2 regions of the Massilimicrobiota sp. SW1139 genome follow, and region 2 is predicted to be linked to the other one. Evidence: riboswitches for the same ligand, from Rfam matches in the RefSeq annotation. Region 2 holds a riboswitch; the other holds the start of a gene.
What was found. A riboswitch is a leader RNA that binds a small molecule or an ion and turns the genes downstream of it on or off. The one in region 2 is predicted to bind lysine.
Positions count from the first base shown of each region.

Region 1: another riboswitch for lysine. It lies ahead of E0K96_RS10655 (transporter substrate-binding domain-containing protein); the one in region 2 lies ahead of E0K96_RS11475 (ACT domain-containing protein).

Region 1 covers NZ_SJOR01000024.1:17,561-25,604, forward strand. Annotated here, with positions in the region: gene E0K96_RS10645 (amino acid ABC transporter ATP-binding protein) at 1-576, opposite strand, end outside; gene E0K96_RS10650 (amino acid ABC transporter permease) at 585-1,307, opposite strand; gene E0K96_RS10655 (transporter substrate-binding domain-containing protein) at 1,311-2,138, opposite strand; lysine riboswitch at 2,203-2,372, opposite strand; gene E0K96_RS10660 (GTP pyrophosphokinase) at 2,463-3,524, opposite strand; gene lgt (prolipoprotein diacylglyceryl transferase) at 3,615-4,424, opposite strand; gene hprK (HPr(Ser) kinase/phosphatase) at 4,421-5,356, opposite strand; gene uvrA (excinuclease ABC subunit UvrA) at 5,367-8,044, opposite strand, start outside.
Region 2 covers NZ_SJOR01000030.1:387-8,430, forward strand. Annotated here, with positions in the region: partial or broken gene E0K96_RS11450 (YczE/YyaS/YitT family protein) at 1-199, opposite strand, end outside; gene E0K96_RS11455 (LysR family transcriptional regulator) at 306-1,148, shown strand; gene lysA (diaminopimelate decarboxylase) at 1,161-2,471, opposite strand; gene dapB (4-hydroxy-tetrahydrodipicolinate reductase) at 2,484-3,227, opposite strand; gene dapA (4-hydroxy-tetrahydrodipicolinate synthase) at 3,229-4,125, opposite strand; gene E0K96_RS11475 (ACT domain-containing protein) at 4,136-4,594, opposite strand; lysine riboswitch at 4,651-4,820, opposite strand; gene E0K96_RS11480 (metallophosphoesterase) at 4,987-5,973, shown strand; gene E0K96_RS11485 (BglG family transcription antiterminator) at 6,044-6,715, shown strand; gene E0K96_RS11490 (MATE family efflux transporter) at 6,770-8,044, opposite strand, start outside.

The DNA.
Region 1 (8,044 bases), on a different contig from region 2:
CATTGTCAAACCTTCATCAGCGAGTTCTTTCATAATATTCAAAACATCGCCAACCATTTCTGGATCCAATGCACTTGTTGGTTCATCAAAAAGCAAAACTTCAGGACTCATACATAACGCTCTTGCGATAGCAACCCTTTGTTTTTGTCCCCCTGATAATTGTACACTGCTTTTATTTGCAAAAGCACTCATACCCACTTTTTCTAAATATTTGAAAGCCATTTGTTTTGCTTCTTCTTTATTTCTTTTTAAAACCTTGATTTGTCCAATCATACAGTTTTCTAATACTGTTAAATTGTTGAATAGATTAAATCCCTGAAACACCATACCAACTTTAGAACGATATTGATTCACATTGAAGTGACGATCTAAAATATCCTGGTTATGATATAAAATATGTCCATCATCTAATCTTTCTAATAGATTAATACAACGTAATAATGTTGATTTTCCACTTCCACTTGAACCAATAATTGTCACAACTTCACCTTTATGTATATCAAAATTGATATCATGCAAAACTTCTAATTGCTTAAATCTCTTTTTTAAATGTTGTACTTGAATAATTGTATCCATAATATCTCCTAACTGCAAAAGTCCTTGCTTTGTTTTTCAGAATTCAATCTTTTTTCGATATAATTTAAAATAAAGGTACTGATCGTTGTTAAAAATAAATAAATGATTGCAGCAACCAAGAAACATTCAATATATTTCATATTTGATCCTGCCACAGATGTCGTCTGAAAATATAATTCTGTTACAGAAATAACATTCAGCATAGAACTGTCTTTGATATTAACAATCAACTGGTTCCCAATTGATGGAAATGTATTTTTAATAGCTTGTGGAAAAATCACTGATATAAGTGTCTGACTTGTTGTCATTCCCAAACTCTTTGCAGCTTCACTCTGTCCTGCATCAACAGATTGAATACCTGCACGAATGATTTCAGCCATATATGCTCCTGTATTAATAGAGATAATAAACAATCCAGCAACTAAAGGAGTCCAATTGAAAGCAGGCTTTAATAAATAATATAAGAACATAGCCTGTACCATCATAGGTGTTCCTCTAAATACCCAGATATAAAAACCTGTAATCCATTTTCCTAAGCGTTTGAATAGACGACTGACCGTTGAATCATAATCATTGATTTCAATAGCTCTTATACCACCTACAACTAACCCTATAAGAAAACCACAAACAGTTCCTACAACAGCATATAATAAAGTAATTTGAATACCGTAACTGAACAGAGACATATTTTCAACAAATATTTCCCATGCTTTTGCAAAATCAATACTCATAAATTATTCTCCTGCTGGCTGTCTATCAACAGCTTCGCTCATCAGTTGTTTTCTTTCATCTACCGTAATCTTATCTAAAGATGCCTGTACCTGTTTAAAGAATTCACTATCTCTTGTTCCTTCTTTTAAACCAATAGATACTGTTGTATCACATTCAAAACCTTTTCCTTCATCAAAATGTACAATTGTTAAATCTTTATTGGCTGCAACAACACCTTCAGCAACAGCCATTTCTGCAGTGATTCCATCAACATCTCCCTGTTGTAAAGCAACAACCATTTCAGGATAAGTGGCTTTTGCTGTAGCATGGTGAACACCTTTGATCTGATCAATGACATCATCATAGTTTGTTCCTTTTTGTCCAACAACATTTTTACCACTAAATTGTTGAATATCTGTAAACTTTGCTTCTTCACCATCTTTACGTACAATCATAATCATACCTTCGCTATCGTAATATGGTGTTGTAAAATCAATACCTTCTTCTCTTGTTTCATTCGCTGTCATTCCAGCAATAATGGCATCAATTTCACCAGATTCCAAAGCCACTGTTAATCCATCCCATGATATTTTCTTAATCACAAGTTCTTTTCCTAAATCATCCGCAATTCTTTTGGCAATCTGTACATCATATCCATCTGCATATCCAGCATTACCTAATGATACTGTTGTATCACTTTCCTGACTTGTCTGCCAGTTAAATGGTGCATAAGAACATTCCATTCCCACAACAAACTGATCTTTATTGGCTGATGCCTGTTCACCACCGCCACATCCAAATAAAGTCATTGCCATAGCCATAGCCACTAAAACTTTTCCTAATTTTTTCATATAAACCCTCTCTTTCTATATACATATAAAATAAAAGCCGTGCTATTAACACGACTTTAATGACCATATTAATAGCGCCTCTTCATTTTCATGAAGGAGTGTTATGAGTATTTCCCATAACCCCAAGATAGAGATTTGCCAATATCTATCTTTCGGCAATGATTACCTTTCCCATTCTTCTTCGTTTGCCAACTCCAAATAGTACTCTGATACACTGCTGCCTCTAATTCTTTTATTTTACGTTCTTTATGCTATACTCTTTTTCATGTCTTGTCAACTTTTTTCACATTTTTTCACAAAAAAATATGAATTCCTGATGATTTTTTAAGATACAGTCATCTGTTTTTCTTCAATAATTCCTTTTAACGTCTGTAAACGTTCTATACTTTCTTTGGTAAAGATATCTTCTGGATCTGCTGATCCTTCATTTGCTAACATAACAAGTGAAATCCAAACCAAAACATTATAAATATTAATCTTTTGATTTTCTTTATTGTTTTCAATACGTTCACGTGAAATCCATTCAATCTCTTTCATATGATTTTCTACAAAATCATCCAATTCATTAATATACGTATACCCCATATAATGGAATCTTTGAACCAGTCGAGATTGTGAAATCAGTTCTGAATCTCTTTCAAACTGAAATTGAAATTCTGTATGCAATTTTTCTAAAATATTATTAATGCGTGGTGATGTATTGACATATTGTGCCAATGAATTGGCATTGATATCTGTTTTTAAAACTTTTTCAATATGCACAATACCCTTATTATATTCATCGACTTCCCTTGCAATCTGTACAAATTCTTCATCTAACAATTCTAATGATGCTGAAAGACGTGTTAATCGTCTACGAATATCCTTAGGAATTTCATACTGTGATTTGTATCCTAGCCCATGTTCTATTTCTGCCCATGAATGTTGTAATGTCGTACGAATCTGTAATTCAAAAATAATATCTTTATACGCAGAATACTCAATCAATTGACATCTTTCATCATTAAATTTAATTAACAGATGCAAAGAATTATAACCAAAATCAATACGATCATCATAATTTTTCTTTCTTTTATCATTATATTCTACAATATCAAAATTTTCTTTTACACAATCATAAATACGATCAACATCATTTTCAAATAAAGTAATAATACGACAAGCCACAACATCTGTAATTTGATGAATGTCCGTATATTTATTCTTATATGTGATTTTTTTCATTAATGCGCCTTCGCTTTTAATCCTAATCGCCATATTAGAAATACGAAAATGATGGGTATCAATAATACGTGTAAAAATATCTTCAATATCATGTTTCAAAGAACGATAAATGTCCTGATTATCATGATATTGTTTAATAATTTTCTTTGCAGAGTTATGCATAAAATCACCTCATATTTTCATTATACGCTCCTTATATGAAATATTCATGAACAAAACACATAAGAAAAAAAATGTGGCTATATACCACATTTAACTCATATCAATGTAATGGACTTCTTTTCCTTTTAAATGAACATAAATAATTCCAATAAGACCTGCTATAATAAAAGCAATTGAAATCAATTGAGCCATACGAATTGGTCCAAACATAAGACTATCTGTACGTAATCCTTCAACTGGGAAACGCACTAAACCATAGAATAGGAAATAACTAAAGAATTGAATACCCTGGTGTTTTTGAAATCTTCTAATCACAAACACAATAAGCAAGAAAGCCATTATATTTCCCACTGATTCATACAAAAATGTAGGATGATGATATGCCCCATTCATATACATATTATCAATAATGAATTGTGGAAGATGCAAAGACTGCAAAAATGATAAACTGACTTCTCCTCCATATGCTTCATGATTGAAAAAGTTTCCCCATCTTCCAAACGCCTGGGCAATCAATACGCCAGGCATAATGGCATCACCAGCCAGTAAAAATGGAATATCATGCTTTTTAAAGAAATAATAACTATAAATCAGTCCTGCAAAGATTCCACCTTGAATAGCTAAACCGCCATGCCAAATAGCAAAAATCTCTAATGGTTGAGAAGCATACATTTCATCAAAGGTAAAAATAACATACCAGATTCTAGCACCGACAATTCCAATCAATAAGACTGCAAAGAAATAATCAGATAAAATATCTTTAGAATACCCTAATTGTTTAAAACGGTATTGCCCTAAAAAATATGCAATACATGCACCTGTGAGAATACAAACCGCATACCACTGAATATGGATTGGTCCAATAGTGACAAAAGTTGAAAAATCTTCAAAGAATGTCATGATGATTTACTCTTAATATTGTCAAGAATACGATTGACAAATTCCTTGCTTGAATCAAATCCAGAATCTTTAAGTTGCATATTCATCACAGCTGCTTCTATAATAGCAGACATACTTCTTCCACCAGTCACAGGCACGACAATTTTAGGAATTTGGATACCCAAGATTTCTTCCATAACGTCATCTTCTTCCATACCAATTCTTGTATATTCACGTGATGGAAGCCAACGTTCCAACTGAATAATTAAATCAACATGATCTTTTGGTAATACTGAGGCGACCCCAAACATCTTAGAAACATCAATAACCCCAATACCTCTGATTTCTAATAAATTGCGTAAAACTTCAGGAGCACGACCTACAATTCCCTGACCAATATGATAAAGTTCAATAGCATCATCAGCAATCAAAAAATGCCCACGTTTAATTAACTCTAAAGCAATCTCTGATTTTCCAATACCACTATCACCACGAATCACAACACCTTTACCATAAATATTTAAAAAGACTCCATGAATCAATGTTTCTGCCGCTAAAGCTTCATCAAGTGTTCCAGTTAAATCTATAGAAACACGACCTGTTGCCTGTGTTGTTTCAAAAATTGGAAAATTTCTCTTGATCGCAATATTTTTCAAAATTTCTGGACATGAATATCCTTTCGCAATAATAATACAAGGTGTTTCATCATTGGCTAATTTAGAAAAACATGCAAGTTGTGATTCTTTGCTCATTTCTTTAACGAAAGAAATTTCTTTTTCTCCAAATAATATAATTCTTCTAAAATCTGTATGTTTAAAAAATCCTGCCAATTCAAATCCTGGTCGATTCATTTCTGGCACAAAGACTTCTCTTTCCAAAGCTGATTCATCACCTGATATCTGATGAAATAAAGCTGGTTTCAATAAATCTTTGATTTTCACTGACTTTCCCATGTATTTCCTCCTACTCTAAGACCATTTTCAAGAAACGTCCTGTATGACTTTTTTGACATGCTGCGACTTTTTCTGGCGTTCCTGATACTACAATTGTACCACCATTGTCGCCACCTTCCAATCCTAAATCAATAATGTGATCAGCAACTTTAATCACATCAAGATTATGTTCAATCACAATCACAGTATCACCCTGTTCAACAATACGATTTAAAACTTCAATCAGACGTGCTACATCATGACTATGTAAACCAGTTGTTGGTTCATCTAAAATATATACTGTTTTTCCTGTTGCTTTCTTTTGTAATTCACTGGCAAGCTTCACACGCTGCGCTTCTCCACCAGATAATGTTGTGGCGCTTTGACCAAGTTTTATATAACCAAGTCCTACATCATAAATCGTTTGAAGCTTAGAACGAATACGTGGTAAATTATCAAAGAATGTTAAAGAATCTTCAATAGTCATCTCTAAGACATCATAGATTGTCTTATCTTTATAAGTCACCTGTAATGTTTCTTCATTGTAGCGTTTACCACCACATTCTTCACAAGGTACATAAACATCAGGTAAAAAATGCATACTGATACGTTTGACACCATCACCTTGACACGCTTCACAACGTCCACCTTTGACATTAAATGAAAAACGCCCTTTATCATATCCACGCATTTTTGCTTCAGGTGTTTTCGCAAACAATTCACGAATATCATCAAAGACACCAGTATAAGTCACAGGATTAGAACGTGGTGTACGTCCAATCGGATCTTGTGAGACTTCAATGACTTTATCTACATTTTCTAAACCAAGAATTTCTTTATGTTTTCCTGGTTTTTCTTTAGAATGATAAAGTTTTGCACGCATCGCTTTACATAAAATTTCATTCACCAATGTTGATTTTCCACTTCCTGATACACCCGTCACACAGATAAATTTTCCTAGTGGAAATTTAACATTAATATTTTTTAAGTTATTTTCCTTAGCACCTTTTACTTCAATATATAATCCATTCCCTTTGCGTCGCTTTGATGGAACTGGAATCTTATATTCTCCTGAAAGATATTTTCCAGTAATAGAATGAGGATTCTTCATGACTTCTTCAGGTGTTCCTGCTGCGACAACCTGACCACCATGAACCCCAGCACCTGGCCCAATATCAATAATATAATCAGAAGCACGCATCGTATCTTCATCATGTTCTACAACAATCACACTATTGCCTAAATCACGCATATTACATAACGTTTTAATTAATTTTTCATTATCACGTTGATGTAAACCAATAGATGGTTCATCTAATACATAAAGAACCCCTGTTAAACGTGAACCAATTTGTGTTGCTAAACGGATACGTTGTGCTTCTCCTCCAGACAAACCACCAGCACGTCTTGATAATGTCAGATAACCTAATCCTACATCATTTAAGAATGTTAAACGATCTTTAATTTCCTTAATAATCAAACGTGCAATATTTGTTTCTGTTTCATTCAGTTTTAAATTCTGTACAAAATCAAGTGCTTTTTCAATAGACATATCAGTAAATTCACTGATATTTAATCCACCCACCTGTACACTTAAAACTTGTTCATTCAATCTTTTTCCCTGACATGTTGGACATGTATGTTCAGCCATAAATGAAGCATACCATTCTTTTGACCATGAAGAAGTTGTTTCTTCATAACGTCTTTGAATCAGTGTTTTCACACCTTCGATTGGTTTTGTCGTTTGAGAAACATTTCCTGAACTTGACTGTAATGTATATGTAATAGGTTTATCAGAACCATATAAAATAATATCTAATTCTTTCTTACTAAAATCTTTAAGTGGCTTATCTAAGTCAATATGATATTCTCGACATAAAACAAGAAATCTCTGCCATTCAATACGATCAGTTCCTACTGATGTTTTGAAATAACGAATTCCTCCCTGATTAATACTTAATGACCAGTCAGGAATTAATAAATCATTATCAACTTCATTTTTTACACCGATTCCTTTACAATCTGGACAGGCACCCAATGGGTTATTAAAAGAAAATAAACGTGGTTCTAATTTAGGAACACTGAATCCACAATATGGACAAGCTAAATGTTGAGAAAAAAGCTTTTCTGTTTTTTCATTCAAGTTTTCAACAATAACTTCCCCACCTGTTAATTTTAATCCTGTTTCCAAAGAATCCGCTAAACGCGAGCGATATCCTTCCTTTTTAATAATTCTATCCACTACAACATCAATATTATGTTTTTTATTTTTATCCAAAACAATATCTTCATCTAAAAGACGCATTTCACCATCCACTTTGACACGTAAAAAACCATCTTTCGCTAATTGTTCAAATAAATCCTTATGTGTCCCTTTTTGATTACGACACATTCTTGCTAGAACCTGTAATTTTGTTCCATCTTCATATTGATCAATTGTATCAACCATTTGTTTAATTGTCTGTGATTCAATCAACACATGATGGGTTGGACAATAGGCATGTCCAACTCTGGCATACAACAATCTTAAATAATCAAAAATTTCAGTCACTGTTCCAACTGTTGATCGAGGATTATTTGATGTTGTCTTTTGATCAATCGCAATCGCCGGTGATAAACCATCAATACTATCCACATCAGGCTTTTCCACACCACCTAGAAATTGTCTGGCATAAGCACTTAATGATTCAACATAGCGTCTTTGTCCTT
Region 2 (8,044 bases):
TCTTTGATAATAAACATTGTATTCCAACAAACACAATATACCAGATAATAGAGGCTGTTCCTAATGATATATGAAATATTTGACTTGTTGTATAAATGGAACTTGATAATGCAGCAACTCCTAGTCCTGTAGAAATATTCAATACAATTCCTAATGCTAAAAAATTTAAACCAATAATATAAATAATGATTTTTTTCATAATCTAACTCCTTCAATTTATACTTATTTTAATCAATTTATTATAATTGTCTAATATAAAAATGATATAATATAATAACTAAAAGTTATAATAAAGGAGTTTTTCTATGAATATTCAACAATTAAAATGCTTTGTCGAAGTTTCTAAAACTTTAAACTTTACAAAAGCCAGTCAAAATCTATTTATTTCTCAAACAGCTGTTAGTAATCATATTAAACATTTAGAAGAAACACTTGGTTTTCATTTGTTTATAAGAAACAAAAAGCATGTTCAATTAACTCAACAAGGAGAAATCTTTTTAAAAAGTGCTCTTAAAGTCTTGGAAGCAAATCAAGAATGTTATCAAACGATTCAATATTTACATCATGAAAATTTTGGTCAATTAAGAATTGGATATTTAAAAGGCATTGAACATTGCATTATGATTAAAATTATTCAGAATTTTTATCAGCACAATAAACATATGGATATTCAGCTTTATCGTGATTCTAGACAAGAAATTGAAGAGCTGTTAAAAAATCATAAAGTCGATTGTGTATTCACTGCTAGAGTTGGTCATGATCCTATTCCTTTTGAAGATCAGTTTGATTATCTCCATATTTATTCTTATCCATTTGTTGTTGCTATGAATAAAAATCATATTTTATCTTCATATCCATCTTTAGACTATTTTGATATAAAAAATCAAACACATGTGATTATGGATACAAGTCATCCTGATTTTAAAAGCCATGATTTAGATACTCTTTTCATGCATTTAGCTATTAGTCAGGATACTGCCATCCTAGCCCAATTTGTTGAAGATTATTATGCTTATCAAAAATATCTTTGCTTTTTACCTTTAAAAGACTTTTCTCAACAATTCCATATTTATCTGATCTGGCATAAAAACTCTCAAAATAAAAGTTTGAATGCATTTTTACAAAGTATCAAAAAAGAGAAAGAATAATGTTTCTTCCTCTTATTGATAGTCTTCCTGTACATCAAAAGCAATTAAATCATCAAAAGTCTGTCTTCTAATCACTAATTTACTTTTGCCCTGATATGTAAAAACAACAGCTGGCTTTGGTAACTGATTATAGTTAGAAGACATGGAATAGTGATAGGCCCCTGTTGAAAATTGAGCAAAGATATCACCAGGTTCAGGATATGGTAACATAATATCTTTAACAACAATATCAGCAGATTCACAAACCTTTCCAGCAACAGTCACTTTTGTATCACGACGTTCATAAGCTTTATTAACGATAATACCATCATATTGTGCATCATATAAAGCCGTTCTAATATTATCCGTCATTCCACCATCAACACTCATATAAGTACGAACATCTGGAATATCTTTAACTGCTCCCACTGTATATAATGTAATTCCAGCATTACCAACAACATAACGTCCTGGTTCTACAAGTACCATTGGCATTTCCCAACCACGTTTATCATAACCATCTTTAATAATATTCATAATTTCAGAAGTGATTGTTTCAAATTCTAGTGGTTCATCTTTTTTAGTATAAGCAATTCCATATCCACCACCAGCATTTATCTTTTTTACCATAATACCTAATTGATCATATATTTCATAGGCAAAACGTACAAAACGATGCATAGCACTGATATAAGCATATAAATCAAAAACCTGTGAACCAATATGGCAATGTATACCTTCAAATTCGATATGTGTAGAATCAGCAATTTGTTGGATAGCTTTTAAATAAATGCCATTTCTCGCACTGAAACCAAACTTTGTATCCTTATGTCCAGTTTGAATATATCCATGTCCACCAGCTTTAATTTCTGGCACAACTCTTACAGTTGCATAAATGGTTTTATCATATTGAGTTGCTATTTTTTCAATTAATTCTATCTCATAAAAATTATCAATCACAAAATGATCAACATCATGAGCTATCGCATAATCTATTTCAGATGGAAGTTTATTATTTCCATGGAAATAAATTTTATGAGGATCAAAACCAGCTTTTAAGGCAATAGAAATCTCTCCTGCACTCACACAGTCAATACCAATACCATATTCACTGGCAATTTTATATATCTCTAAACAACTAAATGACTTTGAAGCAAATAATGGCAAAACATTATCATACTTATCTAAAAACTTTATTTTTAATTCTTCAAATTGATGTCTTATATGTCCTTCACTCATAACATAAAGTGGCGTTCCATATTTTTTAACTAAATCCATTGCATTGACATCATCAATATATAAACTACGATCCCTAATTTGAGCAAACTGTGTCTGTAAAACCATTGTTCTTCCCCTTTAATATAAATTCTTTAAACTAAATAAACCATTTTCTTTATCAGCAATCTTCAAACATGCTGAAATAGCCCCTTGTACAAAAACTTCTTTTGATAAAGCTGTATGTTTGACTTCAATAATTTCATCATGTCCCGCAAATAAAACACTATGTTCACCAAAAATTGTTCCAGCACGCACAGATTGAATACCAACTTCATTTCTTTCACGTTTATGATGAACAGTAGAACGATCATAAACTTCTTTTGTCTCTTCAATATCTTCATGAATCACATCATATAAAAGTTTAGCTGTTCCACTTGGTGCATCAATTTTTTGATTATGATGTTTTTCAATAATTTCAATATCATATCCATTTTCATAAAATTCTTTCGCTACTTCTTTGACAATCTTTGTTAACATAGAAACACCAAAAGATGTGTTATATGATTGAAAAATAGGAATTTGTGAAGATGCTTCTTCAATATGTAAAATTTGTTGTTCACTATATCCTGTAGTTGCTAGAACAAGTGCACAATGATTTCTAACACCAAATTTTAAAATATCATTTAAATTATCTGGATGCGAAAAATCAATAATAGCATCTATTTTTTCATGAACTTCATTTAAAGATGCATACATTTTTTCATCAATTTTCGCATCAAAGACAGGAGAAACAACACCAACTAAATTCATTTGGGCATTATCTCTCACTGCTTGCGTTACTTTTTTACCCATTAAACCAAAACCATAAACCAATACATTCATATTAATAGCCCTTCTTTTCAAATCTTTCCATAGCATCAAATAATAATTGTTTATTTTTTTCTGTTGTTGGGATTAATGGTCTTCTGACCATTTCACCACATACACCCATTTTTTTAAGTGCAGCCTTAGGCATAATTGGATTGACATCAATAAATAAATATTTGCTGACATCATTGAAATCATATGCCATTTGTCTAGCTAAATCCATATCACCATGTAGCACAGCTTGAGCAAATTTTTCTGTTTCTCTTGGATAAAGATTAGATAAAACAGAAATGACCCCTTTTCCTCCCGCAGCAATAAACGGTAAAATATTATCATCACAGCCACTATACATATCAAAATCTAAATCTTTTGTATGTGTTAAAACATCCATAGCATAAGCAATATTATCAGTTGCATCTTTCATAGCCTTAATATTTCTATGTTTAGCAAGTTCTACAACTGTATCTACTGCAATATTCATTCCTGTACGACCTGGTACATTATATATAATCATTGGAATATCAACACGATCTGCAATATAAGTATAATGATCAATTAAACCTCTTTGACTTGTCTTATTATAATAAGGTGTTACAACTAAAATAGCATCTGCGCCAACTTCTTTTGCAAACTTTGCTTTTTTCAAAGCTGTTTCTGTATCATTTGAACCAGCTCCCGCAATCACTTTCACACCTGTTCCTTTTGTCATTTCCATGACAATCTTTGTTAATTCAAATTCTTCATCAATATGAATTGTTGGTGTTTCTCCAGTTGTTCCATTCACTAAAAGAGCTTGTACTCCACCATCAATCATTCTTTGCACTTGTCTTTTAAAGCCATCATAATCAATACTTCCATCATCTAACATTGGTAATACAAGCGCAACTGCACTTCCTTCAAAAATTGGTTCCATAATTTTCCTCCTATTTATATTCATTTTGAATTTCTGACAAAGCTAAATCAACATATTCCAATGGAATCACACATGAAATAGATACTTCTGATGTTGTGACTTGAAGTAAAGGAATTTGATGTTTCCCTAATAATGTAAATAACATTGCAGCAACACCTACTTCATCTTTCATTTCATGACTTTCCAGTTTAATTTTCGCAACTTGTCTATTTTGATAAATTTGCATACGTGGATGTTTTGATCTTATTAACGATAAAGCATGATCTAAATTTTTCTGATCATCTTGACTACATGTAAAATCAATACGCATTTCATCTTCTAACATCACTTCAGAAATCATATCTATATTGACATTCATTGAAGAAATGGTTTGAAAAATATCTCCAACAAATAATGAATTCTTTTCTACATTCATGAATTTAACTTGAATAATATGATGATCTGATTCAATCAATTTCAATATTTCCACCTTCTTTAAAATAAAAAATTGCAATGGTACCATTGCAATAATAAATATTATTTTATTAAGGCAATAGCACACCACTTCATTACAAAGTGACAGTGATATAGATATTCTCTATACCCCCAGGCAATAATCACATGCAAATAATTATCCCTTCGGCAATCGTTCCTCCTTCTTTTTAGTTGCATCTATTGATAAAAGAACTCTTAACTCTTGCACCTCTATCTTTTTTTAATACTATCATATGACTTCATTGAAAGCAACCTTTATTTTTTGTTCAATTATGTTATACTTGTAAAAAAAGAAAAGAGGTTTTTATGATGATTATATTTTATACACTCCTATCCCTATTTCTTATTATAACACCTTTTCTATATTTTCTTCGTATATTTGAACATATGAAAAAAAGTTGGCGTTATACTTTATCTATTTTAACACTTATAGCCATCATAACACTTCTTATAGAAGTCATTTTTCAACCAACATCCTCTTTATGGTTTGTTTGGAACAATATAATAAATTTTTATATCCTATGTTCTTTTTGTTTTTTTATATGGATTGGTTTATATCATTTATGGTGTCATATCATTCATCATAAACATCATTCTTTTTTTATAATATGTCTTTTACTTGTATCTATTTCTATAACTGGTTTAGGATATAGCTCTCATTATCATAAAGAGATCACAGATTACCATGTCACTATTCCTAAAAATACGACTCTTTCATCATTAAAAATAGCCTTTATAAGTGATATTCATATTGGTAGTGGAACAAGCCCTCAACAAATCAAAAATCTTGTTGATACATTAAATCAAAATCAATATGACCTCATTTGTTTAGGTGGTGATATATTTGATGAAAATTCTCCTCAAGACTATATCGAACAAACATTAAAAATATTATCTGCTGCTCATTGCAAATATGGTATTTATGCAGTTGATGGTAACCATGAAAAATACATTTCTCTATCTAGTCAAAAACTTTATCAAAAATACAAAATCACTTATTTAAATGAAAAATTTGTATGTATTGATGGACTGTTTAATATAATAGGACGAGAAGATGTCAGTTTACATTCTTCAACTTCCCTAGATACAATTTGTGAAAATATGGATAGTTCACTACCAACCATTGTTTTAGATCACAACCCTGGTCGATATAAAGAAAATCAAAAATATGCTGATATTCAGCTTTCTGGTCATACACATGCTGGACAGATTTTTCCTGGAAATGTCATTACCAATTTGCTTTATGATAATGATTATGGTTTATTGGTACAAGATCATCATTCATTAATTGTTTCCAGTGGTTATGGTTCATGGGGATTTCCTATAAGATTTATGACAAATTGTGAATATGTTGAAGTATATGTTTCATTTTAAGAAAAAATTTTTTTATGGTAGACTTTTGAATTCAAATAATATATCATATGAAAAGCGAGGTACAGGTATTATGGTTATAGAATTAGACAGTCAATTTGAAAATAGAAAAGAAATCATTGAAAATATTGTGAGAAAGGTTATTCAAGATCACAATATTGAAATATCTGATGTTTCTTTTGATAACTTAATTATTCATCTTTCTTTATGTATTTCTAGAGAAATCAATGGAACTTATATTCCAACAAGTGAAAGTCAGATTAATCATTTAAAAAGTCATGAATATTATGGTGTTTCTAAACAAATTATTGATCAGTTAGATCAACAATTTCATGTTGAAATTGATGAAAATCAAATTCAATATGTCACTATGTATTTAGCAAATATTAATCTGTTAGATATTGATTTTAATTGTGAGTTTGATTTATGTGATGATGAAACTGAAGATATTATTAATGAAACAATCAACCGTATTGAAGCCGATCTTCAATTAGATTTAAGAAAAAACAAAGAATTCTATACAGGTATGACACTTCACTTCTATCCTGCTTTAGATCGCTTACAAAACAATCATCAACTCACTAACAACCCATTAAAAGATAAAATTCAAGCTCAATTCCAATTAGAATATAAGTGTGCAGAAATTTTCAATGATATTGTCAATGAACATTATCATAAAAGATTTAATGAACATGAATTAGCTTATATTGCTTTACATTTTGGAACAGCTTTAAAGAAACAGTAATGAAAGTCGAAAGGCTTTCTTTTTTTTGCAAAAAAATCAGCTTTATAAGCTGATTTATACAAAAGCATGTTTTCTTACTTTTAAGTAACAGATCATTTGAGCACTTAATGTCAAAATCCATGAAATTGGATAAGAAATATAAAGAACAAAGAGAGAATGATTCATTTGGAAGACTGTAAATATCCAAATAACACGGAATAAACAGGCTCCTGTTAAAGAGATAAGCATTGGCATCATGGAATAACCCATACCTCTTAAACTTCCTACAATAACATCCATAATACCACATAAAAAATAAGATGCACTGACAATACTTAAACGAATAAGCCCAGCAGAAATAACTTGTGGATCAGTTGAATAAATAGTTAATAAAACATCTCCTAACAAGTATGCTCCAAAACCTAAAACAAATCCAATAATACTAACAACAGCTAAACATCTCACAAGAATTTGATTCACTCTTGAATAATTCTTTGCTCCCATATTTTGACTGGTAAAACTTAAGGATGTCTGATAAATAGAGTTCATAGCTGTATAAACAAATCCTTCAATATTACTTGCTGAAGTATTTCCAGCAACAATAATAGATCCAAATGAATTGACTGATGATTGAATTAAAACATTTGAAATATTAAATACCATTCCTTGTAATCCTGCAGGTAATCCAATTTGCAACATTTTTATTAATTTATCTTTATGAAAACGTAATTGATCTTTAGATAATTTTAAAACACCATCAGCATGAATTAAACATCTTAACACTAATACTGCTGATATACATTCAGACATCATTGTTGAAATGGCGACTCCTGCAACACCTAAATGAAAAACAATAACAAAGATTAAATTGAAAATAACATTAATAATTCCTGCAAAAGTTAAATAATAAAGTGGTCTTTTGGTATCTCCAACAGTTCGTAATAAGGCTGCCCCAAAATTATAAACCATAAAACCAGGCATACCAATAAAATAGATACGCATATATATTGTTGATAAATCAATCACATTTTGAGGTGTTCCCATTAATTCCAAAAGTGGTCTTGCAAATATATTACCTACAAAAATCATAATGATTCCACCATAAATAGCAGTACAAATAGCTGTATGTACTGTTTCTGATGCATTTTTATCATCGTGAGCCCCACAAAATCTTCCAAATAAAACATTGGCTCCAACCGATATTCCTATGAACAGATTCACTAATAAATTGATTAATGAACTTGTTGATCCTACGGCTGCTAATGCATCACTGCCAGTAAATCTCCCCACAACAATAATATCAGCTGCATTAAATAATAATTGTAATATTCCTGATAGCATCAATGGCAC